One region of the Pantoea sp. CFCC18177 genome, then DNA from elsewhere that is predicted to be linked to it. Evidence: predicted binding sites of a transcription regulator. Region 1 holds the regulator's gene; each other region holds the start of a gene.
What was found. The regulator Fur, encoded in region 1, represses iron uptake genes when iron is present. The targets are predictions, from matches to a motif close to ATAATAATGAGAACNACTATCAA.
Positions count from the first base shown of each region.

Region 2: the regulator Fur is predicted to act here: its motif matches at 8,013-8,035, upstream of fes (enterochelin esterase).
Region 3: the regulator Fur is predicted to act here: its motif matches at 6,142-6,164, upstream of fepD (Fe(3+)-siderophore ABC transporter permease).

Region 1 covers NZ_JBNBPL010000010.1:53,494-64,117, reverse strand. The annotation lists gene nagE (N-acetylglucosamine-specific PTS transporter subunit IIBC) at 1-1,173, shown strand, start outside; gene glnS (glutamine--tRNA ligase) at 1,325-2,992, shown strand; gene ACPUC8_RS12535 (hypothetical protein) at 3,353-3,748, shown strand; gene fur (ferric iron uptake transcriptional regulator) at 3,810-4,259, opposite strand; gene fldA (flavodoxin FldA) at 4,617-5,147, opposite strand; gene ybfE (LexA regulated protein) at 5,285-5,560, opposite strand; gene ybfF (esterase) at 5,729-6,493, opposite strand; gene seqA (replication initiation negative regulator SeqA) at 6,742-7,281, shown strand; gene pgm (phosphoglucomutase (alpha-D-glucose-1,6-bisphosphate-dependent)) at 7,307-8,947, shown strand; gene kdpE (two-component system response regulator KdpE) at 8,987-9,661, opposite strand; gene ACPUC8_RS12495 (DUF2517 family protein) at 9,907-10,107, shown strand; gene ACPUC8_RS12490 (YbgA family protein) at 10,258-10,624, shown strand, end outside.
Region 2 covers NZ_JBNBPL010000021.1:19,743-30,366, reverse strand. The annotation lists gene ACPUC8_RS19040 (ATP-grasp fold amidoligase family protein) at 1-13, opposite strand, end outside; gene ACPUC8_RS19035 (oligosaccharide flippase family protein) at 19-1,368, opposite strand; gene ACPUC8_RS19030 (class I SAM-dependent methyltransferase) at 1,794-2,408, shown strand; gene ACPUC8_RS19025 (XRE family transcriptional regulator) at 2,462-2,761, opposite strand; gene ACPUC8_RS19020 (diacylglycerol kinase family protein) at 2,985-3,254, opposite strand; gene ACPUC8_RS19015 (YoaK family protein) at 3,476-4,225, shown strand; gene ACPUC8_RS19010 (LysE family translocator) at 4,304-4,933, shown strand; gene ACPUC8_RS19005 (hypothetical protein) at 4,973-5,431, opposite strand; gene ACPUC8_RS19000 (TonB-dependent siderophore receptor) at 5,626-7,815, opposite strand; gene fes (enterochelin esterase) at 8,093-9,451, shown strand; gene ACPUC8_RS18990 (MbtH family protein) at 9,444-9,665, shown strand; gene ACPUC8_RS18985 (amino acid adenylation domain-containing protein) at 9,713-10,624, shown strand, end outside.
Region 3 covers NZ_JBNBPL010000007.1:94,037-104,660, forward strand. The annotation lists gene dhbA (2,3-dihydro-2,3-dihydroxybenzoate dehydrogenase) at 1-6, opposite strand, end outside; gene ACPUC8_RS09385 (isochorismatase family protein) at 3-857, opposite strand; gene ACPUC8_RS09390 ((2,3-dihydroxybenzoyl)adenylate synthase) at 876-2,492, opposite strand; gene ACPUC8_RS09395 (isochorismate synthase) at 2,503-3,684, opposite strand; gene fepB (Fe2+-enterobactin ABC transporter substrate-binding protein) at 3,861-4,826, shown strand; gene entS (enterobactin transporter EntS) at 4,821-6,071, opposite strand; gene fepD (Fe(3+)-siderophore ABC transporter permease) at 6,211-7,200, shown strand; gene fepG (iron-enterobactin ABC transporter permease) at 7,197-8,180, shown strand; gene ACPUC8_RS09420 (ATP-binding cassette domain-containing protein) at 8,177-8,974, shown strand; gene ACPUC8_RS09425 (enterobactin synthase subunit F) at 9,038-10,624, opposite strand, start outside.

The DNA of each region.
Region 1 (10,624 bases):
ATGCTGGCGGCGGCTTTTGCTGCCTTCTTCACCGGTATCACTGAACCGCTGGAATTCTCCTTCATGTTCGTGGCACCGGTGCTGTATGTCATCCATGCGGTGTTGACCGGTATTTCCGTGTTTATCGCGGCAAGTATGCATTGGATCGCCGGCTTCGGCTTCAGTGCCGGGCTGGTGGATATGGTGCTCTCCACCCGAAATCCGCTGGCGGTTAACTGGTGGATGCTGATCCCACAAGGTCTGGTGTTCTTCGCCATCTATTATGTGGTGTTCCGCTTCACTATCCAGAAATTCAATCTGATGACGCCAGGCCGTGAACTCTCTGCGGGCGATGAAACCGATGGCTACGATGTGAACGTTGATCACAGCGGTAGCGGCGAGAGCCAAACCGAATCACTGGCGCGTCGCTATATTGCTGCCGTTGGCGGTTCTGAAAACCTGACCAACATCGATGCCTGCATCACCCGTCTGCGTCTGAACGTGAAAGATTCAGCACAGGTCAATGAAGGTGTAGCGAAACGTCTGGGCGCTTCCGGTGTGATTCGTCTGAACAAACAGAGTGTGCAGGTGATTGTCGGTACGCAGGCAGAAAGCATCGCCAGCGCGATGAAAACCGTGCTGAGTAAAGGCCCGGTAGCGGCCACTGCGGCGCCTGCTGCAGCAGCAGCTCCGGTTGCGGCTAAACCTCAGGCGGTGCTTAATAGCGAGAAAGCCGTGATTGCCACGCTGGTTGCGCCGGTAAGTGGTGAAATCGTTGCGCTGGATGCAGTGCCAGATGAAGCCTTCGCCAGCAAAGCCGTGGGTGACGGCCTGGCCATCAAGCCAACCGATAAAACTGTCGTGGCACCGATTGCCGGTACCGTGGTGAAAATCTTCAATACTAACCACGCCTTCTGTCTGGAAGCAGCGAATGGTGTCGAAATCGTGGTGCACATGGGTCTGGATACCGTCGCGCTGGAAGGCAAAGGCTTCACACGTTTGGTGGAGGAGGGCGCAACGGTGACGGCGGGTCAGCCGATTCTGGAAATGGATCTGGACTTCCTCAACGCCAATGCACGCTCAATGATCAGTCCGGTAGTCGTGAGCAACAGCGATGATTTCGCCGGTCTGAATCTGCTGGCAAGCGGTTCTGTTGTCGCGGGCGTAACGCCATTGTATGAAGTGAAAAACTAAGTCCTTGTGATTTAGCCAGAAGGCAGGAAGCAATTCCTGCCTTTTTTGTTTTAAAACGACCAACAAACGGTTGTTTCCCTCCTGCGCTTTGTGGATCATACTCCGTTACTTCGTGGTACAAATCACCCGCTATTGTTTTGAGGATTTTGAGATGAGTGAGGCTGAAGCCCGCCCAACGAACTTTATTCGTCAGATTATCGACGAAGATTTGGCGAGCGGTAAGCACAGCAGTGTGCATACCCGTTTCCCGCCTGAGCCCAATGGTTACCTGCATATTGGCCATGCGAAATCTATCTGCCTGAACTTTGGTATCGCGCAAGATTATCAAGGACAGTGCAACCTGCGTTTTGACGACACTAACCCGGTTAAAGAGGACCTGGAGTTCGTTGAATCCATCAAGCGTGATGTGCAATGGCTGGGCTTTGACTGGAGCGGAGACATTCGTTACTCCTCAGACTACTTTGACCAATTGTTTAACTACGCGGTTGAGCTGATCAATAAAGGTCTGGCTTACGTTGACGAACTGTCAGCGGATGAGATCCGTGAATACCGCGGCACGCTGACCGCACCGGGTAAAAACAGCCCGTATCGCGATCGCAGCGTGGAAGAGAACTTAGCGCTGTTCCAGAAAATGCGTGATGGCGGCTTCGAAGAGGGTAAAGCTTGCCTGCGCGCAAAAATCGACATGGCGTCCAGCTTTATCGTGATGCGCGATCCGGTGTTGTATCGCATTAAGTTTGCCGACCACCACCAGACCGGTGATAAGTGGTGCATCTACCCGATGTACGACTTTACTCACTGCATCTCTGATGCCATCGAAGGCATTACGCACTCGCTCTGCACCCTGGAGTTCCAGGACAACCGTCGTTTGTACGACTGGGTACTGGACAACATCACCATTCCTCAGCATCCGCGTCAGTACGAATTCTCGCGCCTGAATCTGGAATATGCGGTGATGTCGAAGCGTAAGCTGACGCAACTGGTTACCGAGAAAGTGGTTGAAGGCTGGGATGACCCACGCATGCTGACCGTTTCAGGTCTGCGCCGCCGTGGCTACAGCGCTGCGTCCATTCGCGAATTCTGTCGTCGTATCGGTGTCACCAAGCAGGACAACATCGTTGAGATGGCCTCGCTGGAATCTTGCATTCGTGACGATCTCAATGAGAACGCACCACGTGCCATGGCGGTTCTTGATCCACTGAAAGTGGTGATCGAGAATCTGCCAGCAGGCCATGAAGAAACGCTGACTATGCCTAATCATCCGAATAAGCCGGAGATGGGAACCCGCGAAGTGTCGTTCAGCCGCGAAGTGTGGATCGATCGTGCTGACTTCCGCGAAGAAGCCAACAAGCAGTACAAGCGTCTGGTGCTGGGTAAAGAAGTGCGTCTGCGTAATGCTTATGTGATCCGCGCTGAGCGTGTGGCAAAAGATGAAGAGGGTAACATCACCTGCATCTATGCAACCTGTGATGTCGACACGCTGAGCAAAGATCCTGCAGATGGTCGCAAGGTGAAAGGGGTGATTCATTGGGTGTCAGCGATTCACGCGCTGCCTGCTGAGTTCCGTCTTTATGATCGTCTGTTCAGCGTGCCAAATCCGGCAGCGGCAGAGGACTTCCTGACCACCATTAACCCGAATTCACTGGAAATCAAACAGGGCTTTGTCGAGTCTGGTTTGCGTACTGCTTCGGTAACTGCGCCGTATCAGTTTGAACGTGAAGGCTATTTCTGTGCGGATAGCGTCTATTCGCAGCCGGGTAAACTGGTGTTCAACCGCACTGTCGGGCTACGTGATACCTTTGCCAAAATCGGCGAGTAATCATGTTTGCGATATACCCAAAATAATTCGCGTTGCAGGAAGGCGGCAACTGAACGAATCCCCGGGAGCATACACCAGTATGTGACTGGGGTGAATGAAGGCAGCCAACGCACCTGCGGCTTGAAGTATGACGGGTATAGCACAATATGATCATCTAAGGGCGAGCAATCGCCCTTTTTTATTGCCTGTAATTCACCTCCTGCAACCATTTATGCTGCGGGCCGTGAAATCTGCTTGTTGGCTGTTATTGCGACAATTCTGACTTTAGTAAAATTAACCCATTAGCGAGTGTCAAAAACTTTTTTTCAGGTAGGCTATCCGCTCTCAGACAGGGCTCTGCGGGTTATCAAAGGAAAAAAAATGACAAGTCTCGCGTTGGAAGCTAAACACAGTGTGGTGGTTTTGCATCAGCTGATTGAACGTATTTTCAATCAAGCAGAGGGCAGCGATGACAGCATGGAACTGCTTCTGTCGCACTTTCATCCAGAATTCAAAATGGTCACACCACATGGCAAAGAACTGGACCTGAACGCGACTGAAACACTGTTTCGTCAGTTGCACGGTCAGCGTGAGGGGATGCGAATCGCCACCAGCGAACATGCCATCATTTCTCAGCAAAGCAATGAGATTACCATTCAGTATCGTGAATTACAGATGATGAACGGGACTAACCAGACCCGCATTTCGCTGGCGGTGTTGGACTGCAGCACCACCATTCCACGCTGGCGCTATCTCCACGAAACCTTTGTTGCCTGATTGCAGGCATAAAAAAACCGGTGACGAGCACCGGTTTTTTTATATTGCATAGCACACGTCATTACTTGTCGTGGAGCGTGTCGTCTTCGCGGCAGTCTCCCAGCGCACAGTGACCATAAAGGTACAGGCTGTGGTTGCTGAGTTTAATGCCATGGCGAGTCGCAATTTCACGCTGACGCGTTTCAATTGATTCGTCGCTAAATTCAATCACTTTGCCACAATCCAGGCAGATCAAATGATCGTGGTGATGTTGCTGGGTAAGTTCGAATACGGATTTACCGCCTTCGAAGTTATGACGGGTGACGATACCTGCGTCATCAAACTGGTTAAGAACGCGATATACCGTTGCCAGACCAATCTCTTCGCCCATATCAATCAGGCGCTTGTACAAATCTTCCGCACTGACATGGTGGGACTCTGGTCCTGGTCCCTGAAGCACTTCCAAAATTTTCAATCTTGGGAGAGTGACTTTCAGGCCAGCCTTCTTCAATGCGGAGTTGTTGTCAGTCATGCGGATATTGTCCTGTTACTTTGCGAGTCACTTACGGCTCAAAGGCCTTGAATGTTTAGGTCACGCATATTCTCATTTGCGTCTCATTATAGAACCCAAGCAGTGAAATGAAAACCAAGGCGTCGCGTAAAATCAACAAAAGCTGTAAGGATAAACATCGCTTATGCCATTGAGAAACGTAGTGGTTTGGGTTTCCATTTCACTCAGCCTCATTCTAAAGAGCGAGGAATAAGCGGATGACCATTGCGGGTATTCTACAGATTTGCGGGGAAAAGTTAAAAAACCGTCGCTATTATTTTCATAGGAGATTCCTTTGTTCCGATGTGAGACACCGCTCACATCGGGTAGGGAAGGGGATCAGGCTTCGATGATCTCTTTTAGTTGCAGCTCATCGAAAATCTGCTTAACCCATGCATCAACACGTTCGTTGGTCAGTTCAGGCTGACGGTCTTCGTCAATCGCCAGACCCAGGAAGTGTTTGTCGTCTGCCAGGCCCTTCGAAGCTTCGAAGTGATAACCTTCCGTTGGCCAGTGCCCAACAATAACGGCACCGTTTGGTTCAATAATGTCACGAATGGTGCCCATTGCGTCGCAGAAGTACTCAGCATAATCTTCCTGGTCACCACAACCAAACAGCGCAACCAGTTTGCCATTGAAATCAATCTCTTCCAGGGTTGGGAAGAAATCATCCCAGTCACACTGTGCTTCGCCGTAATACCAGGTCGGAATGCCCAGCAGCAGGATATCGAACGCTGCGAGATCTTCTTTGGTGCTCTTGGCAATGTCATGCACTTCGGCGACATCTTTACCCAGTTGTTTCTGGATCATTTTTGCAATGTTTTCAGTGTTGCCGGTATCGCTGCCGAAGAAAATGCCTACGATTGCCATGGGTTAGATAACCTCTTAAATCCTGATTGTGAAAGTAAGTCAGTTGACTGCACATTTAAGCGAATGATAGCAGACCAGTGAAAAGCGCGGAACGTGTAAAGCCTTAACTTTGTGTTCCTGTGTGCGGTCTGCACACGCTAAGACAGTTTGAGTTGCGCCAGCAGCATTTGTTCAATCAATTCGCTGCGACTGATGTTTTGTTGATCGGCCAAGGTGTTAAGTGCGTCAACAGCTTCGCTGGACATCTTTAGCTCAACACGACGCAGCCCACGCACTTTATCGCGCTTGAGCTGGTTACGTTTGTTGATACGTAACTGTTCGTCACGCGTCAGCAGACTGGTTTTTGGTCGACCGGGACGCCGCTCGTCTGCAAAAAGATCGAGCGTGGTACGGTCTGTCTGTTCTTTTGCCATGATTTGTGAAACTGAGTGGGCGCGAACGGCGGAAAGGCGCTGCGCGATTTATACATTATCGGCCCGACCGCGGCGAAAAAATCATCCGCGGCAAATTTTTAGCGCGACATCATACTCCAGCGCCATCCGTGACGCCAACCCTAAACCGCTAACAGCAAGCTTTTGCTTTTACAGGTTAAAAAAGCGACGAACCGCGCGCAAAACCGCATCAGGTTTTTCCGCGTGCACCCAGTGACCGGCACCGCTGATCACATGTGCATGGGCCTGCGGGAACTGACGCAGCAGCGCATCGCGATGCTGATTGTCCAGATAAGGCGAATCACCACCACGAATAAACAGTGCCGGGTGGGGCCAGGCAGGGATGGCTTCCCAACCAGAAATCGTGGTGTAGTTATCCCACAGGACAGGGACATTAAAGCGCCATTCCCCCTCGGCAAACGATTTCAGGATGAACTGAATGACTCCCTCTTCGTTGATGTACTGGCGCATCACTTCTGCGGCTTCACTCCGACGCGTCACGCCTGCGGCGGTCACGGCACGAATCGCGGCAAAGATTTCATCGTGACGGCGCGTTTGGTAATCAACCGGGGCGATATCGATCAACACCATCTTCTCGATGCGTTCCGGTGCCACGGCACTCAATGCCATGGCGATCTTTCCGCCCATCGAATGGCCAATCACGCTGGCACGTTCAATCTGGTGAGCATCCAGTGTGTCAACGATGTCTTGCGCCATCGCGGCATAATTCATGATCTCGCTGCGTTCGGATAACCCATGGTTACGCACATCAACTTGCAGCGTTGGGCGTGCATCGCGCACTCCGCGTGCCAGTACACCCAGGTTATCGAGGCTGCCAAAAAGGCCATGAATTAACAGAATCGGTGTGGCATCAGGCGAAGATTGTTCAGTTTGCAGACGGGCGTTCAAAATCATGGCTAAAGTTCTTACGGTTGTGACCTTGGCATAGGTTATCATGGATTCACCTGTCCAGGAGCCAGCCGGCCAGGCATTAGGGCATATTCCGACTTTTGCCCTGAAACGATGCCAGCGCTATCGGCTGCTACGGATTTAACTTTATAATCCTTATGTTAGAGCCCGCTCACATTTTGCACGACTGGATTTTGCTAAGGCCGTTGCAACAATGCGTGGTTCTGTCATTTGCCAGAATTGTACGGAATAAGATGAAAACGATTGAAGTTGACGAAGAACTCTACCGTTATATTGCCAGCCACACGCAGCACATTGGTGAAAGCGCCTCCGATATTTTGCGCCGCATGCTGAAGTTCACTGCAGGCCAGAGTGCGCCCGCCGCACCTGCCGCCAGTGCGACAGTCAAGGAAGCGCAGCCTGCGCGTAACGACGCGCGTCCTCAGGATCGCGTGCGTGCCGTGCGTGAACTGCTGCTTTCCGATGAGTATGCTGAGCAGAATAAGGCGGTTAATCGCTTTATGCTGGTACTGTCAACGCTCTATCGTCTTGATCCGGCAGCTTTTGCTGATGCTACTGCCTCGCTGCAGGGCCGCACGCGCGTTTACTTTGCGGGTGATGAGCACACGCTGTTGCAAAATGGCACCCATACTAAGCCGAAGCATGTTCCCGGCACGCCGTACTGGGTGATCACCAATACCAATACAGGTCGCAAATGCAGCATGGTTGAACACATCATGCTGGCTATGCAGTTCCCTCAGGAACTGACAGAGAAAGTTCGCGGCACCATTTAAACCGAAGCGTCAGGGAGAAGCGCCAATGGCCAATCACCCCCGTGCCGGGCAACCCGCCCAGCAGAGCGATTTGATTAACGTTGCACAATTAACCTCGCAGTATTACGTCCTGAAGCCAGATGCGGCGAACCCGGACCATGCGGTGAAATTTGGCACCTCCGGCCACCGCGGCAGCGCGGGACGTCACAGCTTCAACGAAGTGCACATTCTGGCGATTGCGCAAGCGATCGCTGAAGAGCGCAAAAAGAATGGCATCACCGGTCCTTGCTACGTGGGTAAAGATACCCACGCACTGTCTGAACCGGCAATTTTGTCGGTGCTGGAAGTGCTGGCGGCCAACGGCGTGGACGTCATTGTGCAGCAAGAGAATGGCTACACGCCAACGCCTGCGATCTCCAATGCCATTCTTGAGCACAACAAGCGTGGTGGCGCGCAGGCCGATGGTATCGTGATCACGCCTTCACATAACCCGCCAGAAGACGGTGGCATCAAGTACAACCCACCAAACGGTGGACCGGCTGATACCAATGTCACCAAAGTGGTGGAAGATCGGGCTAACCAACTGATCAAAGGCGAGTTGAAAGATGTGAAGCGTCTGCCGCTGGATCAGGCATGGGCGAGTGGTCATATCGTGGAGCAGGATCTGATTCAACCTTACGTTGAAGGGCTGGCTCAGGTTATCGATTTCCCGGCTATCCAGAAAGCAGGCCTGAAAATTGGCGTTGATCCACTCGGTGGTTCGGGCATTGCCTACTGGCAGCGCATTGCTGAGCATTACAAGCTGGATTTGACCATTGTTAACGATGCTGTCGATCAGACCTTCCGCTTTATGCATCTGGATAAAGATGGCGTGGTGCGCATGGACTGTTCGTCAGAGTGTGCGATGGCTGGTCTGCTGGCATACAAAGATAAGTTTGATTTGGCATTTGGCAACGACCCGGATTATGACCGCCACGGTATCGTCACGCCTGCTGGCCTGATGAATCCTAACCACTATCTGGCTGTCGCGATCAACTACCTGTTCCAGCATCGCCCGCAATGGGGCAAAGATGTGGCAGTGGGTAAAACCCTGGTGTCCAGCGCGATGATTGACCGCGTGGTAAACGACATCGGTCGCAAACTGGTTGAAGTGCCGGTTGGCTTCAAATGGTTTGTTGATGGCCTGTTTGATGGCAGCTTCGGTTTCGGTGGCGAAGAGAGTGCGGGTGCTTCCTTCCTGCGCTTCGATGGCTCCGCCTGGTCAACCGATAAAGACGGCATCATTCTGTGCCTGCTGGCGGCAGAAATTACGGCCGTGACCGGTAAGAATCCGCAGCAGCACTATGACGAGCTGGCAGAGCGCTTTGGTGCGCCAAGCTATAACCGTCTTCAGGCGCCTGCGACTTCAGCGCAGAAAGCGGCACTGTCTAAGCTGTCACCTGAGATGGTCAGCGCGGACACGCTGGCAGGCGATCCGATCACTGCACGTCTGACGGCTGCGCCGGGTAACGGTGCATCCATTGGCGGCCTGAAAGTGATGACGGAAAACGGCTGGTTTGCCGCACGTCCGTCAGGCACTGAAGATGCCTACAAAATCTACTGTGAAAGCTTCCTCGGCGCTGAGCATCGCCAGCAGATCGAGAAAGAAGCGGTGGAGATTGTCAGTGAAGTGCTGAAAAACGCGTAATGACTGACAGAAATGAAAAGGCCGCTAAGCGGCCTTTTTTTATGGCATGAAGCGGTAACCGATTCCGGTTTCAGTGATCAAATGGCTGGGTTGGGTCGGGTTCGATTCCAGCTTTTGGCGCAGATGACCCATATAGATGCGCAGATAATGGCTGTGCTCCACCGCATTTGGCCCCCACACCTGATTCAGCAGTTGCCGCTGCGTCAGCACTTTGCCCGCGTTATTCACTAATAAACTCAGCAAGCGAAACTCTGTTGGCGTCAGATGAATCTCCTTTTCATTGCGCAGCACACGCCGTGCTGCCAGATCCACACTCACTTCGCCAAATTTCACTACCGGTTCAGGTTGGCTGCTTTGATGACGACGCAATGCAACCCGCACGCGCGCCAGCAATTCACCAATGCCAAACGGTTTGGTCAGATAGTCATCGGCACCCGCATCCAGCGCATCAATTTTATCCTGCTCATCACTGCGTGCAGACAGCACAATCACCGGCATGCTGCTCCACTGGCGCACTTCGCGGATAAAGTCATTGCCATCCCCATCGGGCAGACCAAGATCGAGGATCACCAGGTCCGGCTTGCGCGTCGCGGCTTCAATCAGTCCACGCTGTAATTGCTCCGCTTCCACAATTTTCAGGCCCTCGCTCTCCAGCGCCAGGCGCACGAAACGGCGGATCTCCTTTTCATCTTCAACAATCAAGATGGTCGTCACGCTGACTCCTGCCACAGGTAAAGTTAACACGGCACTTTATCAAGAATCTGACACCACGTCCGCGCTGATATTTATAACCTTAAGCGATCGATAGTTTTACATCTTTGTAACTAACTTTCAGGTAAGCCTGATTAGTGCAAAAAAAGATCAAAATAAGTGGTCGGATGAGTAGTAAAATTACACAAACAAGGGTAATATCTGAGGCAGATCACATTTAACACAAAAATAATCACGAGGGGGCAAAGATGTATCAGGCATATCCACTCTATAAAATCGTACTGCGCCGCGTGCTGGTGGTATTGGGCGGTTTACTCGCGCTGCCGGTGATGCTGTTCCGCCAGGATCGTGCGCGTTTTTACAGTTATCTGCACCGTGTATGGTGCAAAACCAGCACCATGCCCGTCTGGCTGGCGCAGTCTGAAGCGGCTGCCGGTATCTACTGGTAATCGCGCTGCCTCGACAATAACCCGGGACTTGTTGCGAAGTACCGGGTTTTTTTATCCGAATTTTTCATTTCCGGCTTATGTCCCCGCTGTTATCAGCGTCTATTTCGGCTACACTTAAAACCTCTACAAGATTTTGGAGGTTGTACAAGTATGAGCGAAAAAATTCCTGTTGGTATCAGTGCTTGCCTGCTCGGGGATAAGGTCCGGTTTGACGGTGGCCACAAGCGTTTCGCTTTTGCAACCGACGAGTTGACACCTTTCATCCGTTTTGAGCCGGTCTGCCCAGAGATGGCGATTGGTCTGCCGACGCCACGTCCAGCCCTGCGACTGGTTAAAGAGTCGGATGAGCAAATCCACCTGTGCTTTAGCAAAGATGGCGGCCAGGAAGTCACGGATGAGATGCAGCGTTGGTCTGCCGAACGAGTGAAATCTCTGCATCATCTGTGTGGCTACATTCTTTGCGCCAAATCCCCGAGTTGCGGTCTGGAGCGGGTGCGGGTGTATCAACCTGATACCA
Region 2 (10,624 bases), on a different contig from region 1:
TTATCATTTTCATATAAATTATCTCAGTTTGAAAACATTAAGATGCATGTTGATGATGGTTCTGTTTTTGAAAAAATAATTAAGCAACGTGCAAGACATTATCTCGACGATCAAAAAGCAATACGCAGCACCATTGATGCCGAATGACTGAATCATCATCCAGGACAAGGGGATGGTTAACACACAACACAAACACATTTTCTTCGCGAGGTAGCTGTAACCCGACTCTTTAATCATGTAGCGATAGCAAATTGTTCCTAATGAGGAGAACATTGTCCCGACAATGATGATCGGAATAATATCAACGGCCTTCATAAAACGGTCGCCATAGAGGAAATGGATAAAATACCCGCCAAACAGATAAAATCCTCCCAGCGCAACCAGCGAGCACAGGATGACAATTCTGTTTATCTTAACCAGCAGTTCCCGCACGGTGATGGGGTCTTTCTCACTGTAAATTTTCGAGAAAAAACTGGTGATAAGCGCTAACACAATAAATGACCAGGCACCACCTATGGTTAACGCAACGCTATAAACGCCCAAATTAGAATACGAAATTATTTTCGCTAAAAAGATGCTGGATATTTGGGTGTATATGTCTGCAGATATACTCGATAAAATTAATGCCCCTCCTGTATAGAGCATGTGCCGGTTATACATTCCGGCTCCTTTAGTGCTTTCTTTTACGGGCGTTGTATACTTAAAGTAAATCAGCCGCATTATATAAGGCATTAAAGGGATGATAATGATAGGTATCGTGAAGTAGTAAACAGGCAACTCAAAGTGAGCAATACAGAATCTCACCAATAACGCAACCGACAGGCCGATAACATTTGTTATGGTGTTTATTTTTGATTTGAGCTGTGTGTTGTTATAGATAGAGAAAAAATCCATCACAATATAGTAAGTGGCAATGCAGTTCGCCACACCAAACAAAAAAACAATGGGGTCAGTAAAAAAATAGAGATAAATGAGCACTGCACTTGATGACAGCAGAAAGAAAATACGGCGTTGGTTCTGAGTATGCATCGCTAATGCGATGCCAGACTTGGTATTTTCGCTCATGCGTTTGAACAGAATGTTCTGACCGCCAAACCAGGACAATGTTTGTACAAAGATGAAAAGTGAGGTCGAGATGGCGATCTTACCAAAGTTGTCAGGTCCAATATATTTAGCCATGACTGAGTTGATATAAATCAGCCCGATAATGTTCACTGACTTTTCCAGCATGATCCATATTGCGTTTGAGTACATTTCATATCTCGCAGATGCATATACTTTGTTAATGTGATGTACCTTTTTACTTTCCTCATCACCCCCTTTTCTAAAGAAATGTAAAGTTAACCTATCCATGTTCAAATCACGCACTTGCTTACATTTCACTTATAATTTCTTAGCACGCTCATTTTATTTGGTTGACAGTGTGGCGGCATATAAAAAAATAGTGAAGGCTTTTTTTGACTTATCAGAATTATGACGGGAACAATCTAAAATTGAGACCATCTATAATTTTACAGTTATCATCACACCCACCAATTGAGACTTATTAATCACTTGAACATCGCTAATAATCAAGAGGGTTAAAGTCATACTCTCGGTGAAATTGATGGCTACACTTTATTCATGGGTGGCACTTCTGCTATCGCGAAGTGTTTATTGCAGAAATATAACTAAACTAATACAACTCCGTGAAAAAATGCGTATATTTCGTGACAAGGATCATATTTCATAATTTTATTCTCGCGCTGTATTTTGTTCTAAGATATTGCCAACTGGAATACGAGAGATTAAGCATGAACCACGAAAAAGAAGCCGACCACATTATCGATCTCTACCGTACAGGTGCGGACATCTGGGATAACCTGCGCCAGACGCATTTTATTGAGCAACACTGGCTGGATCGTTTTCTGGCGCTGATTCCGGCCCAGGGTGAGATTCTCGATATCGGCTGCGGCGCAGGCATACCGATTGCGCAGTATTTTCTAAGCCATCAATTTCATGTAACCGGAGTGGATGCAGCAGAACCGATGATTGCCCATTGCCAAAAACGATTTCCTCATTCTGCCTGGCATGTAGCCGATATGCGGAGTCTGGCTTTATCGCGCTCATTTAACGGTCTTATCGCCTGGGACAGTTTTTTCCATTTAACGCGCGACCATCAACGCGCGATGTTTCCGCGCTTCGCCCAGCATGCAAAACCGGGCGCAGCGTTGATGTTTACCAGTGGGCATAGCGATAGTGAAGCGATGGGGACCTTCATGGATCGCCCCCTCTATCATGCCAGTCTCGATCACGCCGAGTTTCGCCAGTTGCTGACGAATAACGGCTTTAGGGTCGTTCAACAGGTGACAGAAGATGCCACCTGTGGTGGACGAACGGTGTGGCTTTCGCAGTATAGGAGTGGCTGACTTTCTGGCGGCCTGAAGGCCGCACCCTACGAACAAACTCAGGCTAAGTCATCTTACAGGGTAAATTCTACATGATCGCCGCCGGGCATATTGACCCCAATGGTAAGCTGGCCCCCTAACGCTTCGACGTAACGTTTGAGTGTCGCTATTTTCAGATCTTCACCCCGCCCTTCAATCGCTGCGACTGAAGGCTGGGCAATACCCATTGCTTCTGCCTGCTGTTTTTGCGTTTTATCCAGCGCTTCACGAAGTTTGTACAACTGAGAATCGAGTCGCATAGCGGCAACTTTAGCATTTACCTGTACGAGCTCTTCTGGCGTCAAATCAGCCATCAGGTCATCTAACGTTTTCATTTTTAGCCCTTACCAGCTGTGACAAGTGTTTTTGATATTCCTGCCCAGTGGTGTTTTAGATAAAGGATATACATTACAGTCTATATCGAAGATTTCATCTATCCAGGCCCATACCTTCTCGTTACTGGAACCCAGTTCAAATCAGGAAGGTTGAAATGATGCAAAGCTTTGGTGGAATGTGACTCATATTGCATATTTATCGGTGATTTTGAATTCTCCTCCCCTACACCTCCGTGGGCGTTAACACCACCAGTGACCTTGCATTCAAGGTGCCATCACCGCCGCCAACGATAACCATATCCACCTCATGCTGATGCGCGATGATCAACTCACTGTAACTGCGTTGCTCATCCTCATGCGGCGTAATTAATGTGAAACCCGCCGATTGCAATTTACGTTGCGCGTGTTGTGCCCACTGTTCACCACGACGCGAACGGCGATTGACCAGCAGCAGCGCACGCCGTTGCCCAGGTTGAGCACCCTGAATTGTCATTTTCTTTGCTTCCTTATATATCCAGTGACTTCCAGCGAAAGTAAACACAGAGCACCAGACTGACAATCTTCCTTAGATATCTTTACATCCAAATTCAGATTCATCTATATCACTAAGTTATTAAGAACGTCTTAAGATATTTGTGCTTCACTTATTGATTGGCGAACACCAGATTTGACGCATTGCGTTATCACAATACTCTCGATGAGGAAGGGTGAATTATGCTGATAAAACTGAAGCGAACCAGAACCCATATTGAAGATCGAAATCTTGCCCTCTGCCTGGCGACCTCAGCAGGCTTGCTGAACGCGATGGCGCTGGCGGCATTTGGTTTCTTTCCCTCACATATGTCTGGCAACATCTCGCAAATATCCAGTGATTTGAACGACATGGACATCCGGAACCTGAAAATTTTTATTGCGATGATTGGGGCATTTGTTAGCGGTGCGGTGGTCGCACGCATCTCCGTGGTACTGGGTGTGATTAATGGCCTGCGCACCATATTCAGCTGTATTCTGCTGGCCGAAGGATTGCTGTTAATCCTTACGTCGTTATTTGAGATCTATTATTTCTCATCGAATAATAACGCTGAAATATTGTTGTTGCTCGCCTTCTTAATGGGTGTCCACAACTCCACCTCGACACAACTCTCCAATGGACGGGTGCGCTCCACGCATATTACCGGCACCCTCACCGATGCCGGTATCTCAATGGGTTCGGTGTTTATCGCCTTATTACGCCGCGATCCGTCAAAAAATATTCGAGCCTTTAAGCAGCAACTCAATACCCATCTGGTGACGATTTTCTCCTTCCTCACCGGCGGGATTGTCGGGCTGTTGATCTTCAACGCATTGGGTTTCGGCTCGCTAATGGGCCCAGGGCTGATTTTGGTGGTGATCGCCTCACTGTCGATTATTTTTACCCTGTTTAAAGTCAAAAACCGTCGACACGCGAAAGCGGTTGCCAGCTAGATGAAAAATGTTCCATAGCCAATCTCGTCCACTAGCGATATAACGGGGAAAAGGACAACCCCCATCGCAGAGGACAATATGGCGCTTTCACACGAACTGATATTGATTTACACCACCTATTTTGTGGCTACGGCCAGCCCCGGCCCAAGCAATATGGCGATTATGGGTACGGCAATGAAAAAAGGGCGCGGTGCGGCCCTGGCGCTGGCCAGCGGGGTGATTGGCGGTTCGATGATGTGGGCGCTGTTAGCAGCCTGTGGCGTATTAACGGTGCTGGCGACCTTTGCACAGCTGTTGATCGTGCTAAAAATCGGTGGGGGGTTGTATCTGTTATGGCTGGCGTTTAAAGCCGGCAAATCTGCCCTGCGCCGTCCTGATGCCACGGAGTTTATGGCCAGCGGCGAAAAACCCGCGTTTGGTAAATTATTCCGCCAGGGCATCCTGATGCATGTGGGCAATCCTAAAGCCATTCTCACCTGGGTGGCGATCATGTCTGTGGCATTAAAACCCGATGCTGCGGCCTCAACCTTGCCGATGATCATCGCGGGATGTGCAGGCATTTGCGTGCTGGTGTTCTGCGGCTATGCCGTATTGTTCTCAACCAGCGTGATGGCGGCATTTTATCGCCGTATTCGTCGCGGCCTGGATGCTTTGCTGGCGTGCTGCTTTGCGCTGGCTGGCTTAAAGCTGGTATTGAGTCGCAGTTAACGCGAAAGGGTGTGAGCACCGCCCACACCCTTTACAACATCACGAATTGTTAGGCGTGGAAGCCGGCGCTTCACTAAAGGCCGGTTTCTGGCGCGTCACAGAATACACCACGTTCTTCGGTCCCTTGTCATCAGTGGTGACGTCCACTGACGCAATGGTCACTTTGCCAAAACCAAACAGCGTCTGCACGTAGCCACCCACCTGGTGTTTACCTGCAGCGACGTGAATTTCTTTATTTTCGCCCTTCTGCAACAAACCTGCATCCTGGCCATCTACCGTGACATACACAGAAGAGCCGTCATCAGTGCGTGTCACCAGATGCGAGACGTTGATTACGGTCGGTCCGCTATCAAACTGGGAAGGAATGTTGTCATTCTCGATAGGTGCGGCAGCGGGCGCTTCAGCCTGTGCCGTAGCGCTGCTGTCTGCGGTGTGACGAGCACAGCCGGTAAGCAGTATTGCAGCCGTCAATGCGGCTAATGTAAAACGAGAAACCATCGCGACAAAAAATCCTCTACTGAATGAGAAGCGTTTATTTTAGCGTGCCTCATGCAGTGATGACAGTCACATAAATCCAGTATTTTCCGAAATCCTGTTGCTGACGGGGTTAACCGGCATCAACCCGCACGGAAAGTGAAAGCGCGGACGCGTTTGAATAACATGGGGCGCACCAACATGCGCCCCAACTTTCTTTACCAGCTGTAGCTGACAGAAGCCACTATCGAACGACCACTGCCATAGAAACAGGCACTGGTGTTGCTGCACGACGCCACGTAATGTTTATCCGCCACATTATTGACATTGAGCTGCAGGGTGGTGCCTCGCAGTGAATTCGCCGCTTCACCCAACTCATACTTCGCCATCACGTCATACAAAGTGTAATGAGGCACTTTGTCCTGCCCCACTGAATCAGCCCATGCGGTGCCGGTGTAACGTACACCGCTGCCCAGCGTCAGGCCGTTAAGCGCGCCGTCGAGGAAGCTATAGCTTCCCCACGCCGAAGCGGCATGGCGGGGAATACTGGCTGGCGTTTTACCCACCTGCGCAGCGGTATTGCTCTGTTTGGTTTCGGCATCCGTAAAGGTATAGGCGGCCATCACCTTGATTTCTGGCGTAATCTGCGCGTGCGCCTCGGTTTCGATACCCTGCGACTTCACCTTACCAATCTGCTCGTTGTAGCCCAACTCGCTGTTGTAAGAGGTGATGTTTTTCTGGGTGATATCGAACGCAGAGACAGTAAACACCGCATCCCAGCCTACAGGTTGATATTTAACACCAATCTCCGTCTGTTCACCGGTGGTCGGTGCAAACGGATCGCTGCCCGGTGCGCCAGTGCTCAGGTTGGGTTCGAACGAGGTGCTGTAGCTGATGTACGGCGACAAACCGTTATCGAAGGCATAAAGCAAGCCCGCGCGGCCGGTAAACTTGCTGTCGTTCTGTTGCGTGTTGGTGTTCTCAATACGGTCCTGAGTTCGCACTTCCGCCCAGTCCTGGCGCCCTGACAGCAGCAGGTTCCAGTTATCCCATTCCAGCTGATCCTGTAAATAGACGCCGACTTGATCGAGCTTCTTGCGCGTGCTGGTATTCAGCGCCAGATCGCTCTCATTAATCGTCACGCTGGTGGGATTGGCCCAGTCGAGGATGTATTGATCGCCGCTGTCACGCCACAGCTTGTTATCCACATCGCTCCATTTGTAATCCAGCCCGCCTAGCACCGTGTGCGCAATACTGCCGGTATCAAAGGTGGCTTTGACCTGGTTATCGATGCCCAATTCCTTGGACTTGATCTTGTCATGTTGCGGACGACGGTTGATCTGGTGATCGCTGCCATCCACGTCCCAGGTGTAGACCAGATATTTGTACGACTCGTCCATGTTGCTGTAACGCAGGTTCTGCGTGAAGCTGATGTTATCGTTGAAGTTATGTTCGAAAATATAGCCGACTGACGTCTGCTCACGCTTCGCTTCATTAAAGCTCGGATCGCTCACGTTGAAGTCGTAAGGAATGTATCCCGCGCTGGTGTTGAACAGCGTACCGTTGGCTGGGAGGAAATTACGATAGCCCGCTTTTGGCTCATTCTGGTACATGGTTAACAGCGTGAAGCTGGTGTCAGCATTCGGCAACCACGTCAATGCTGGGGCAATCGCCATACGCTGCTGCTTGTTATCTTTCACGAACTCATGCTTGGTGCTGGCGATACCATTGAGTCGATAAAACAGCGTGTTGTCATCATTCAGCTTGCCACCGAAATCAAACGCCGCCTCGCCCAGATGCTGATTCCCGGTGCTGAGTTGAACTTTGTGGATGCTCTGCGCGGTAGGACGTTTGCTGGTCATGGCAATCACACCGCCGGGATTAACCTGGCCATACAGCACGGAAGCCGGGCCGTGAATCATCTCCACACGTTCCAGCAACCAGGGATCGATCTGCCCTGCGGCACCCTGTTGCCCAGACAGTCCGTAACTTAATCCATCGAGAAATTTTGGTGCATAGCGGAAGCCGCGCGCGATGATCTCATCGTTACGGTTGGAATTACCGCGATAGTTGGTCAGCACTCCGCTGGTGTAGCTCAGCGCATCAGCCACTGAGGCAGCGGCCTGGTCGTCCATCTGCTCACGGGTAATCACCGAGATCGATTGCGGCGTTTTACGCAGTGGCGTGGAGGTTTTCGTCCCTGCACTGCTCTCCTTCGCCACATAACCCTGCATGGGAGAGGTGACGCTCTCACGTGCTTCTGCATTAACGGTAATCGTCTCTTCAGCCGCCAGACTGTTAAAAGCAGGCGCCACTAACAGAATTGAGGCCAGTGATAAGTGAAGCCGCGAAAGTCTAAACGGAAGTGCCACAGGAGGTATTGCTGATTTTCTTGCTTTTACGGACATAGTTGCCATCTCTATTTCAAACTACCTTGTCGATGAAATAATTCGTCCAGCCAGGCTCGTGCACGCGAACATGCCTTAACGAATTGAAATATTACTGTCATAAGAAAATATCGGCCCTAAATCCCCCCGTGACGCACTTCACAAAATAACTTACTGAAATCCAGGAGATTTATTGACCGCGAAAAATCATATTGCAAATGTAAATCGTTATCAATAGCATTTGCATTACGTTTGTTAATGTAAAGTCTTTGAAGAAAATGTGGAGATAGATTTCAGGATGTTTCGATCTGACGCGGAATTAAGGGCGGAAAAGTGGTTCCCGACGGGGACAGTTGCCACCTGGTTAGAGCAGCCCCATTTGGGCCACGAAAGCTGGTGGGACAGGGTGCGGACGGCGGGAACACCGGTTATCGAGCGTGATGGAACCGGCACAACCACCATGCACTTTTTCTGGCGCGACCCGCAGGGGCATTCCGCATTATCGTCTACCCGGCGTGTTTATATCGATATAAATGGCGTCACCGATCACCACAGCCAGATGCCCGAATCCCTGGCGCGCATCGGCGATAGCAATGTCTGGCACTGGTCTACCGCCATCGAATCCGACTGGCGCGGCAGCTACAGTTTGATCCCCGCGGGTGATGACCATCTGCCACCGCTGTTTTGCGGCGATGATGAAACCTGTCGCGTGTTGCAGCGTAAGTGGTGGATTTCGCTGATGCCGCTGGCGATCCCTGACATCCTTAATGCTTCACCGCCCTTTCTCAGCAGCCGCCGTTTTGCCCTGAGCAACGCGCAGATGCCAGATGCGCCAGACCAATCCGCCTGGCAGTTACTGGATGCCGGCTTAGCCGACACCTGGCCGGATTCTCTGCAAACGCTGCAGTGGCACAGTGCCCTGCTCAACGTCACGCGCAATGTCTGGCTTTACACCACTGGACACAGTGACGAGGCAGAGCAACGCCCGTTGGTGATCCTGCTGGATGGTCAAAACTGGGTCTATGGCCAACCGATTTTCAGCGCTCTCGATCAGGTCACGGCGGCGGGTGAACTGCCGCCTGCCTGCTGGTTATTCATTGATGTGATTGATAGCCAGCACCGCGAAGTGGAACTGCCGTGCAATGAAACCTTCTGGCAAGCCATGCAACAGGAATTACTGCCCCTGGCGCGCCAGCATGCCACCTTCAGCAATGAGGGCAACCGCACCGTTGTTGCGGGGCAAAGTTATGGTGGATTAGCGGCGCTGTACGCTGGCCTGCACTGGCCACAGCGTTTTGGTCGCGTGCTGACGCAATCAGGATCGTTCTGGTGGCCGCATCTGCAATACATCCGCGATTACGCCAACCGGGAGCAGCACGCGCCCGGACTCCTGCTGCAACGCCTGCAAAACAACCAACTTCCCGGCGGTAAGCTGACAATTTTTCAGGAAGTGGGTGACCGTGAGGCAGACATGCTTTACGTCAATCAACAAATTCGTCCGGCGCTGGAAGCGGCTGGACATACCCTCTCTTTCCGCCGCTATGCCGGTGGACACGATGCGCTGTGCTGGCGCGGGGGCCTGATCGATGGCTGCCGTTGGTTACTGGCCGATTTTCTTTCCTCTGATGCAACCTCTGAAGGTGAACACCATGTCTGAACAACAAAATCCGTTTGATAACGATGCCCTGGATTTCCTCGTGCTGTTGAATGACCGCCAGCAATACAGCCTGTGGCCCGCCTTTGCGCCCGTTCCAGCAGGCTGGTGCTGCGTCACCGGGCCATTGGCACGATCCGCCGCCATCGAATACGTAGAAACACACTGGCTGGATATGCGGCCCACGACGCAGCAGACGTCATCCACCGCGCACTAATTTTTCTTATTTTCTTTTTTTTGATTTTTTAAGACAGGAACTGTCCTTTGGCATCGTTAATCACGCATTCAACAGCGTACCCCTTGGTGGCGGCGCAGCCCGGCATCTGGATCGCTGACACTATTGCGCAGCAGCGCAATCAATTCACAGTGGCGCACTACAGTGTGTTGCACGGCGCCATCAACCGCGCGGCCCTCGACAGCGCGATCCGCCAAACCATGATGGAAGCCGATACCGTGCAGGCCCGCTTTGGTCTGGATGAAAATGGCGACCCTGCACAGTGGTTTACCGCTTCAACGGAGATCATCCCCGAGTGGCATGATTTCAGCCAACGCGCTGATGCCAGCAGCCAGGCACACAAACTGATGCAGGCCGATGTGAGTGCGGATTTACCCGCCGACGGCGAAAAACCGCTCTGCCGTCATGTCTTGATGCGCCTCGGTGATGGCAGTTGGTGGTGGTATCAGCGCTACCACCATCTACAGGTTGACGGCTTCAGTTTTGAAGCCCTGGCACAGCGTGTCGCGGCTATCTATGCCGCACTGTGTCGCGGAGAATCGCCTGCACCCTCACCCTTTACGCCCTTTACTGGCGTGATTGAGGAGTACCAGCAGTGGCAGGACTCAGCGGCGTTTCAACGTTCAGCCAGCCACTGGCAAAGCTATACCGCCGATCTGCCGACCAGCATCACACTCTCAAATGAGAGCACCGACAATCCCGGTGATCGTCCTATTAGTTGCCAGGTGACGCTACCGCATTTAGCCACGTTACGCCAGCAGCCCGCCCTGTACGAATGCAGTGAAGGCGATGTGGTGAGCGCCGTGTTAGTGGCTTATCTGGCCCGGATCAGTGACAGCCCACGCCTGTCGATTGGTTTCCCGTTTATGCGCCGCATGGGGTCAGCTGCAATTACCGCGCTTGGCCCGGTGGTGAACGTGCTGCCGCTGATCTTTGACCTG
Region 3 (10,624 bases), on a different contig from region 1:
ACTCATTTGTTTGGCACCCGTGACAGCAGCGCCCACCAACCATCGATGCTCGGATTTTTTGCCAGACTGACGAAATCGATATCGTTATGGACCTGGCGCCAGCGCGCCGCCAGCGCCATCACACGCACGGAATCAAGACCGTAGTCGATAAGGTTCTCGTCATCTTCCGGCACATCGTCATCCTCCAGCAGCGGCAGAATCAGTGCGCGCAGGTCATCTTTGCTCAACGGAAGCGGCATCAGATCGGCGGTCATCACCACTTTACCGCTGCGTCCTGCGGTGTAAGTCAGCGCCATCATATGCTCTTCGCGGCTGAAGTCGGCCAGCGCATCCGCCACCATAAACGGCTGGATGTTACGCATGAAGGCATCTGTTGCGGTCGTCAGGCAGCCGATATGGGCATAGACGCCGGTAATGATCAGCTGATCGCGGCCCATCTCTTGCAGGATCGACTCCAGCGGTGAGCGCACAAAGGCGCTGTAGCGCCATTTTGTCAGAACCTGATCGTCCTGATCCGGTGCCAGTGCATCCACGATCTTTTGCTGCTCCGGGTGTTTATTCAGGCCCGGTCCCCACATGTCGTTGAGCAGCGCGCGATCGGCATCGCTCTGTTCATTCGGCTGTGCGGTGTAAAACACAGGAATGCCCTGCGCTTTGCAGTAGGCGCGCAGGCGAGCGATATTCTCGACTACTTGATCGATCAGCGGGCTGTTCTCACCCCAAAAGTTCAGGAAGTAAGCCTGCATATCATGAATGAGTAAAGCAGCACGCTGCGGCTCAACGGTCCATTTCACCTTGTTGGTTGGCAGTTCAGCTGCCGCTGGCAGCGCGTAAGAGTTCAGTTTTGGAATAGCCATTACAATCTCCGGAACAGGTCAGGCTTGCGCTTGTTGGTCAGCAAGCTGTTGGCGTAAACGTTTTTTATCCACCTTGCCGACGGGGGTCAGCGGCAGGGCATCTACGCAAGTAATACGATCGGGTAACTTAAACTCGGCCACGCCAAGTTCACGCAAATGGCGGCGTAGTGCCACCGCTTTGATCGGCTGGCTGGCGACAATAAAGGCGCAGCTCTTTTCGCCCATCAGTTCATCATTCATCGACACCAGCGCAGCGTGGATCACATCAGGATGACGTTGCAGCAGGTTCTCGATCTCTTCAGCCGCGATCTTTTCGCCACCACGGTTGATCTGATCTTTCTCGCGGCCCTGCACGGTGATGTAGCCTTGAGCATTGATCTCGATGAGATCGCCGGAGCAGTAAAACCCGTTGGCATCAAAGCTGGCGGCGTTATGCTCCGGGCTGTTGTAGTAGCCGCGGAAGGTATAAGGGCCTCGCGTCATCAGACGGCCGATACTGCCCGTGGGCAGTGGATTACCCTGTTCATCGGCTACCCAGACTTCATCGTCTTCAGAAATAGGGCGGCCCTGCGTGGTCAGAATGGTTTGTTCGTCATCGCCAAAGCGGGTGTAGTTCACCAGGCCCTCTGCCATGCCAAACACCTGCTGTAACCGGCAGCCAATTTCGGTCTGAATGCGACGCGCCAGAGTCTCACCTAATTTAGCCCCACCCACCTGAATACGTTGCAGTGATGCCAGCTGCTTGTTGCTTCCCCATTCCTGAATGGCTTGCAACCACAGGCTGACGGCAGGCGGCACTAAACCGGTATCGGTCACCTGGTGCTGCTCAATCAGCGGGAAACAGAGTGTCGCGCTGGGATCGGCGGCGAGGATCACCTGACCCCCCGCATAGAACACGCCGAGTGAACCCGGCGAACTCATCGCAAAGTTGTGTGGTGCAGGCAGGGCAATCAAATAGCGCGTATCAGCCGTGACTTCGCAGATATCGTCGCTGGCACGAATACTGTAGTAGTAATCGTTATGCGTGCGCGGAATCAACTTCGGCGTGCCAGTGCTGCCGCCCGAGAGCTGGAAAAATGCCACTTCATCGGCTGCGGTTGGCGTGGCCTGATAATCGCCCGCCGCTTCGGCCATCAACGCTTCAAGGGTATTTTCTGGCTGATTATCGTTACGCAGGATCACCTGCTGCAGTGAAGGCTGCGCAGCACAGAGCGCGCCGATAAAATTATCGTCGGCAAACAGTGCATGGCTGCGATCGGCAATCAGCAGCTTGGGTTGAATCTGTGATGCGTAGGCAGTCAGTTCAGTGCGCTGATGGCTATACAGCGCGAACACAGACGCCACGCCGAGCTTAAACAAGGCGAAGACCGTGACATAGAACTCCGCAACGTTGCCCAGCTGGACTAATGCGGTGTCGCCCCGTTGCAAACCACGGCGCTGTAAGGCCGCCGCGAGGTTGTCGCTCAACGCATCCAGTTGGCGATAGCTGATCTGACGGTCACCGTCGATGACCGCAATCGCATCGTTGTCTTTGTGACGCGCCAAAATGTCGGTCATGGGGACATCGAGCCAATAGCCTTTTTCACGGTAGCGTGCGGCTAAGTCGTCTGGCCAACGGGTATAGGGAATGCTCATCATCTTTCCTTTATTGCAGTCCAAATGCGCGCAACATGGTGTCCAGCTTCACGCCGGTTTCGCGCCATTCTGATTCAGGTTGGGAGTCGGCCACGATGCCGGCTCCGGCAAACAGGCGTACCCGCGCACCGTGCACCGTGCCGCAGCGAATTGTCACCACCCACTCGCCATTGCCTTCACTGTCACACCAGCCGACGATGCCGCCAAACAGTTGGCGATCGAAAGGTTCCAACTGCTGAATCAGCTGTTGGGCACGTTGGTGTGGGAAGCCGCTCAATGCTGGTGTTGGGTGCAACAAGCAGGCTAGCGACAGGGCGTTTTCATGCTCATCCTGCACTTCGCCGTCGATTTGCGTTGCGAGGTGCCACAAGGTCGCGGTGGTGATCAGGGAGGGCACGGTCGGCACCGATAGCAGTCGGCTACGCGGCTGCAGTGTGTCACGCATCGCATCTGTGACCAGCTTGTGTTCGTGACGATCTTTGCCAGAGTCCATCAGCGTATTGCCCGCCGCACGATCTTGCTGGCTATCGTCATGATGACGGCGAGCAGAACCCGCCAGTGGACATGAGCTAAAATCACGCCCCTGTTTACGCAGCATCAGTTCTGGGCTGGCGCCCACCAGTGCTCCGCCTTGCGGCAGCGGCAGATGGAAGTGATAGCTGTTGGGGTTCTGGGCAATCACGCGCTGCATCAGTGCGGCAGTATCGACCGGTTGTTCGGTGACGATATCCATCAAACGCGACAGCACCACTTTATCAAGGTCACCACGCTGAGTTGCCGACACGGCATCCGCCACCATTTGGGTGAAGACATCGTGGTCGGGTACTGCCATACGGCGACGCACCTGTGGCAGTTCACTCACGGCTGAGGGTAAGGCATTTTGCAGATCGGCGCGGTTAAACGTCTGGTAAGACTCAGGGATAAACAGCGCAGCGGGTTGGCTGACATCAAACGGGATCGCGCCGACCAAAATCGGATTGTTAATCCCCTGTTTTTTAGCCGCCGCGAAATGCTGCCGCAACTGTTGTTGAAAATCCCCCTGCAACAGCGCCGCATCAGCAACGGATGCAGTGATGGTGGTATAACACCCCTGCGTTGCGAGGCTGCGCCAGGGCGAGGTAAAAAGGAACCCACGGCATAACGCGGAAAAATCCTTCAATAAGGCATTTTCAAACATGGATGATTCCACCATAATTTTCACCTATAAATGATAAGATTATTAAGAATGATTATCATTTTTATTATGGGCCTGTAACCTACGTCGATTGGGCAAAAGAGTCAATCCATTCGCGGGATTTCCAGCGTGTTTCGGCGTAATCGGACGCTAACGTCACCCAGGGCAATATGCTAAAAAGTGGACCAAAACTTATGAATAAATGCGGTTTATGGGGCCTCTCGGCCCTGATTTTTGTTTTCCAGGCGTTTAGCGGATTGGCACAGGCCGAGCAGGGCTGGCCGCGTACCCTTCAGGGAGCGAATGGTCCCGTGACCATCAGCAAAGCACCGCAGCGCATTGTGTCCACCAGCGTCACTTTGACGGGTTCATTGCTGGCGATTGATGCACCGGTTATTGCTTCCGGCGCGACCGCTCCCAACAGCCGTCTTGCTGACGATCAGGGCTTTTTCCGCCAGTGGGGCGATGTGGCGAAACAGCGCCATCTTAAACGTCTCTATATTGGTGAACCCAGTGCCGAAGCCGTGGCGGCTGAAGCGCCGGATCTGATTCTGGTCAGCGCGACCGGCAACGACTCGGCGATCAAACTTGCCAGCCAGCTTTCCGCTATCGCGCCAACCCTGGTGGTCAATTACGACGACAAAAGTTGGCAGGATGTGGTGACGCTGCTTGGCCAGGCGACCGGTCATGAAGCTCAGGCCGCACAGCGTGTTAAGGCGTTTGACGACCGTGAAGCGGCCTTAAAGAAAGCCATCACGTTGCCGCCGCAACCGGTCTCTGCGATGGTGTGGAACGGCGATGGTCGTGCCGTCAACGTATGGACCGCAGAATCGGCGCAGGGCAAGTTGTTAGAGCAGCTGGGTTTCACCCTCGCCGAACCGCCTGCCTCCGTTCAACAGGGCCACAGCATGGGCCAGCGTAAAGACATCATTCAGTTGTCGGGCGAAAACGTGGGCAGCGGTCTGACGGGCAAGACGTTCCTGCTGTTCGCCGCTGACGAGAAAACCACGCAGTCAGTGCTGAGTAATCCGTTCCTGGCGCAAAATTCAGCGGTGACGCAGAAACAGGTCTTCCCGCTGGGTGTCGATTCGTTCCGTCTGGATTACTACAGCGCCAGCAATCTGCTGGCGCGTCTGGAAAAACTGTTCGTTAAATCATGATGAGGGTTGCGCCAGCTCCGGGGCTGGCGCGTGGTAACGGCGCAGACGCCCCATCACCCACCACATCATGATGCCCAGCAGTGCTGCCGCAAAACCAAACACTGCGGCAGCCTGGGGTGGCAGTAACCATGATCCCATCGCACCAATCATTGCCGCGCCAATCGCATCACCGGTGACGTTTTGCGCCGTCCACAGTCCGTTAATACGGCCCAGTAAGTGGTCTGGCGTCAGCACCTGGATCATCGCGTACTGCACCAGACTATTGATGGCACTGAAATAGCCAAAGGCCACCAGACACAGCAGCGCCAGCAGTAAGTTGGGCATCAGGCTGAATAATCCCAGGGCAATAAACGCCGCCACTGCACTCCCCAGCACCAGCTGTCCCGGTCGGGCGGCATGCTTGAGTTTGCCACTGGTCAACGCGCCAATCGCGGCTCCGAGGGGCACGGCGGCATAGAGCATACCAAGTTGGTTGGCGCTTACTGACCAGTGTGGAGCCAATGCTGGATAGAGCACGCGTATTGCGCTGGCGAGGGTCACCAGCGCACCAATCAATGCCACCATGCCGACTATCGGGCTGGCAAACAGGAACTGTATGCCTGCGGCGAGTGATTTCAACGGATGTTCACGCGGCTGTGGCGGTGGCGCTAACTGCGGCAGCTTTAGCAGCGTCAGCACGGTTAACAGTGTGCCGAACGCGGCCAAGCCGTAGTTCCACACCACGCCACCGTGCGCGATCACCAGTCCAGCAATCGCAGGCGAGAGAATCGAACCAAAGCGGACCGTCAACATGGTGGTCGCCCCAGCCTGCATAATGTTTTCGCGACCCACCAGCGCGGGCGTCGCTGCCAGCAGGGCGGTGACGCCAATGGCGCCGAAGAAGCCATCCCAGAATCCCAGCAGATAAACCGCCATCAGCGACGGCTGCGGCAGCGCGGCATTTATCGCCAGTGCGATGAAACCTAAACCGCAGGTTGAACGGGCAATCAGTATCAGCTTTTTACGTTCGTAACGATCGGCGAGCACGCCACCGGTTAACAGACCGATAAACATGCCCGAGGCGGCCAGCGTCACCGCTAATCCCACCAGCAACGGTGATTGCGTCATGTGCTGAATTTGCACCGGCACTGCGACGGCCAGCATCCCCAATGCAACAATCGAGATAAATCGAGCGATAAACACCGCGCGAAATGCCGCATGGGTTTTCAGCAAGGAGAGATCGATAAAGTGGGAGGATTTGTTCATATGTTCGCCTTTTTGCACCAATTTTCCTCATCGTCCGCGAGGCGAGTCATGGTAACATAGGCGAACGCGAGTAATAACGATAACCATTATCAAATTGCGTTGCGCATGCGACGACGTTGAACAGTGAAGGTTTAGAACGATGCGCCAGTTCCATGCATTAGCAGGCTCAGGGATTCTGCTCATGCTCCTCATCGCGCTCAGCTTAATGCTGGGTGCCAAATCAATACCGCTTGCCGATGTCTATCATTCGCTGACCTCCAGCTGTAACAGCGCAGAGTGTGTGATTGTGCGCGACGCGCGCTTGCCGCGAACGCTGGCCGGGCTACTCGCTGGGGTAGCGCTGGGGTTGGCGGGGGCTTTAATGCAAAGTCTGACGCGTAATCCATTGGCCGATCCCGGCATTCTTGGGGTGAATGCCGGTGCCGGATTTGCCGTGGTGATTGGCATTGCGCTGTTTGGCGCCGATTCGCCGCTCGACTGGCTCGGATTTGCGTTTGCCGGCGCGTTACTGGCCTCGCTGCTGGTGGCGATGACCGGTGCGATTGGCGGTGGCCGCGTCAACCCAGTGCGCCTGACGTTAGCCGGCGTGGCGCTGGGCGCGGTGCTGGATGGCCTGACATCGGGCCTGTCGCTCCTCAATCCTGATATTTATGACCATCTGCGTTTCTGGCACAGCGGCTCACTGGATATTCGCAACTTTGAGGTGCTGCGCACCTTGTTTCCGGCGGTGCTCATCGGAAGCGTGATAGCGTTTTGCCTGTCGCAGGCGCTGAACAGTTTGAGCATGGGCGGCGATATGGCAACGGCGCTCGGAACGCGCGTGGCACGTACGCAGCTGCTGGGGTTGCTGGCGATCGCCCTCCTGTGTGGAGCGGCAACGGCAGCGGTGGGCCCGATTGCTTTTATCGGTCTGATGACACCGCATTTTGCACGCTGGCTGGTGGGTAACGATCACCGCTGGATGCTGCCGGCCACCGCGATCATCACCCCGATTCTGCTGCTGGCGGCGGATATTCTGGGCCGCCTGCTGGTTGCAGGTGAACTGCGTGTCTCAATTGTCACCGCGATGCTGGGCGCTCCCGTCCTGATTGTGCTGGTGCGTCGTCAACTCGGGCGAGGTGGCTTATGACACGCCGTGTTCTGCTGCACACCACGTGGCTGACGTTGACCTGCTTGCTGCTGGCTTATCTGGCGATGACGCGTGGCGCATTACCGATTGGCGCAGAACAGTTCTGGCAGGTGCTGCTGGGCGAGGGAGCCAGCAACGTTAAGCTGATTGTGCTGGAGTGGCGTCTGCCGCGCGTAATGATGGCGTTGCTGATTGGCGCGGCCCTCGGCGTGAGCGGCGCCATTTTCCAGTCTTTACTGCGCAATCCCCTTGGTAGCCCGGATATTCTTGGCTTTAACACGGGTGCCTACAGCGGCGTATTGGTGGCATTGGTGCTGTTCAATCAGGGCATCGCGGCCATGACCGGCGCCGCGCTGGTGGGCGGGGTTGGAACCGCGGCGCTGGTGTACCTGTTTGCCTGGCGCAACGGTGTTGAAACCTTCCGCCTGATTATTGTTGGCATTAGCGTGCGCGCGTTACTGATGGCGCTCAATGCCTGGCTTATTATCAGTGCCTCACTGGAATCGGCGCTGAGTGCCGGTTTATGGAGCGCAGGATCGCTGAACGGCATCACCTGGGCAAAAACCCCGCCGGTGATTGCGGTGCTGTTGTTGTCTCTGTTGTTGATGGCGTTGCTGACGCGGCGGATGCGCCTGCTAGAAATGGGCGATGACACGGCCAGCGCCCTCGGCGTGCCCGTAGAGCGCAGCCGCATGTGGTTGATGCTGATTGGCGTGGTGTTGACGGCAGCGTCAACGGCGCTGGTGGGGCCGATCTCCTTCGTCGCGTTACTGGCTCCGCAGATTGCGCGCCGACTGGGCGGCGGTGAGAAAGGGGCTTTGCTGCTGGCATCACTGTGTGGGGCATTGCTGCTGATTGCCGCAGATTTTGCCGCACAGCATCTGTTCCTGCCTTATCAATTACCGGTTGGCGTGATCACCGTCAGCCTGGGTGGACTCTATCTGATTGCGTTACTGGTGCGGGAGGCGCGACGCCAATGATTGATATTCCTTCACGTCTGTATGGCGAAGGCCTGACGCTCGGTTATGACAAAAAAGTGGTGGCGGAAAATTTGTCGGTGGCGATCCCGGAAGGGGAGCTGACGGTGATTATCGGCCCCAATGCCTGTGGTAAATCGACGTTATTACGTACGTTAAGCCGTCTCAATGCTCCGCTAAAAGGCGAAGTGTATTTAGACGGTGAGGCGATTGCGCGCTACCCCACCAAAGAGGTGGCTCGTCGGCTGGGGCTGCTGCCGCAGAGTTCCAATGCGCCTGCGGGCATCAGTGTGACGGAGTTGGTGGCGCGTGGACGCTATCCGCACCAACCGCTGTTTGGTCGCTGGCGGACTGAAGATGAAGAGGCGGTACAGCAGGCGATGCGCGCCACCGGCGTCGCCGATCTGGCGCTGCAGCCGGTGGATACCTTATCCGGTGGGCAGCGCCAGCGTGTGTGGATTGCCATGGTGCTGGCACAGCAGACGCCACTGCTGCTGCTCGATGAGCCGACCACCTGGCTGGATATCACCCATCAGATCGAGCTGCTGGAGTTGATGCAGGAGTTGAATCAGCAGCATGGTCGTACGCTGGTGGTGGTGTTACACGACCTGAACCACGCCTGTCGTTATGCCACGCATTTGATCGCCATGCGCCACGGCAAGATTATCGCCGAAGGTAAGCCAGCGGAGATTGTCACACCCGCATTGATTGAGCAGGTGTATGGTTTGCGCTGCGTGATTGTGGACGATCCGGTGGCGCATACGCCGATGATTGTGCCGCTGGGGCGGGGCAGGTAATCAGGGCGGCATCAATGCCGCCCCTACGATGTAGGGTGCGCATTGATGCGCACCTGGTGCCAATTACGCCAAAATCCGCTGTAACAATGGCCCGATCTGCTCAAACATCTGCGGCGAAATAATCTCCACATGCGCACAATCCATTGGCCATACGTCGAGTTCACCCACATACGGTGCCCAGGCGCGACGTGCATCCTGGCCTGGCTGCTGCGTTTTTTCAGCCAGGAACAGCGTGGCACGACCGTTGAAACGGGCACTGCGCGCAGTCGCCAGCAGGCGAACTGAACTGGCGTAGTTGGCTTCGATGGTATCGAACATCGCGCGCATCTCTTCCCCAGCCTGATGGCGCTGTGCCGCAATAAACTGCTCACGCTCGCGATTCACCTCGTCCAGCACGGCCGGATCAAGCACATTTTCGCCGCGTTTTTCATCCCAGTTCTGCGTTTCCGGCGGCCAGGTGTCGAGCAGGCCGAGGAAGGCCACCTCTTCGCCCGCTGCTTCAAGACGTGCAGCGATGCCTTGTGCCAGGGTTCCGCCCAGAGAATAGCCCAGGAAATAGTAAGGTCCGTGCGGTTGCACCTCACGAAGCGTGCGCAGGTGGGCTTCACATACGTCGTCGAGATGCGCGCTCTGGTTCAACGGGCTTTCGGTATCCGGTGACTGAATCCCCACCAGCGACCAGCGCTGATCAAGATAGCGTTGCAGAATACTAAACTGCCAGGCAAAGCCGGATGCCGGATGGAAACAGAACAGCGTTGGTCCGTTGCTCTGACGCAGTGGCAGCACGGCTTCAAAACCCGCCTGCTGATGCGAATGCGCATCGCTGAGCAAACGCGCCAGTTTCTCTACGGTTGAGGCCACCATAATCTGCCCCACCGATACCGGCTGTTGCAGTTCACGGCGCAGCTGTGCGGCCAGGCGCATGGCCAGCAATGAGTGTCCGCCCAGGGCAAAGAAATCATCCTGCGCGCTGACGCTATCGCGTGCCAGCAGCTGGCAGAAGGCTTGCGCCAACTGGGTTTCTAATCCGGCATGCGGTTCGCGTCCCACGCTCTCTGCCGCATTTTGCGGTAACGGCAGCGCTTTGCGATCCAGTTTTCCGTTGCTGCTGAGCGGGAAGGCATCCAGCTGCACAATCGCCACCGGCACCATATGGGCGGGCAGACGTTGCGCCAACGCCTCACGCAGTGCTTCACCATCAACAGGCTGCGCCGCAATCACATACCCCACCAACTGACGCGCATCACCGCCTTGCGCCGCGCTGCCGCCCAACACCACGGCATGCGTCACCGCCTGCTCAATGCCGGGCTGAGCACTCAACACATAGTCGATTTCATTAAGTTCGATGCGCTGACCGCGAATCTTCAGCTGATCATCGCTGCGGCCGAGGTATTCCACCGCGCCGTTATCCAGCCAGCGAGCAACATCGCCAGTGAGGTACATACGCTCACCTGTGGCAAAAGGATCGGCGATAAAGCGGCTGGCTGTCAGGTCTGGACGGCCGAGATAGCCATGCGCTAACTGCACGCCAGTGAGGTAAAGATCACCGGCGACACCCGGTGGCACTGGCTGCATGCGTGCGTCGAGAATACGCAATCCGGTATTCCACACCGGGAAACCAATTGGCACGCTGGCACCTTCTACTGCCGC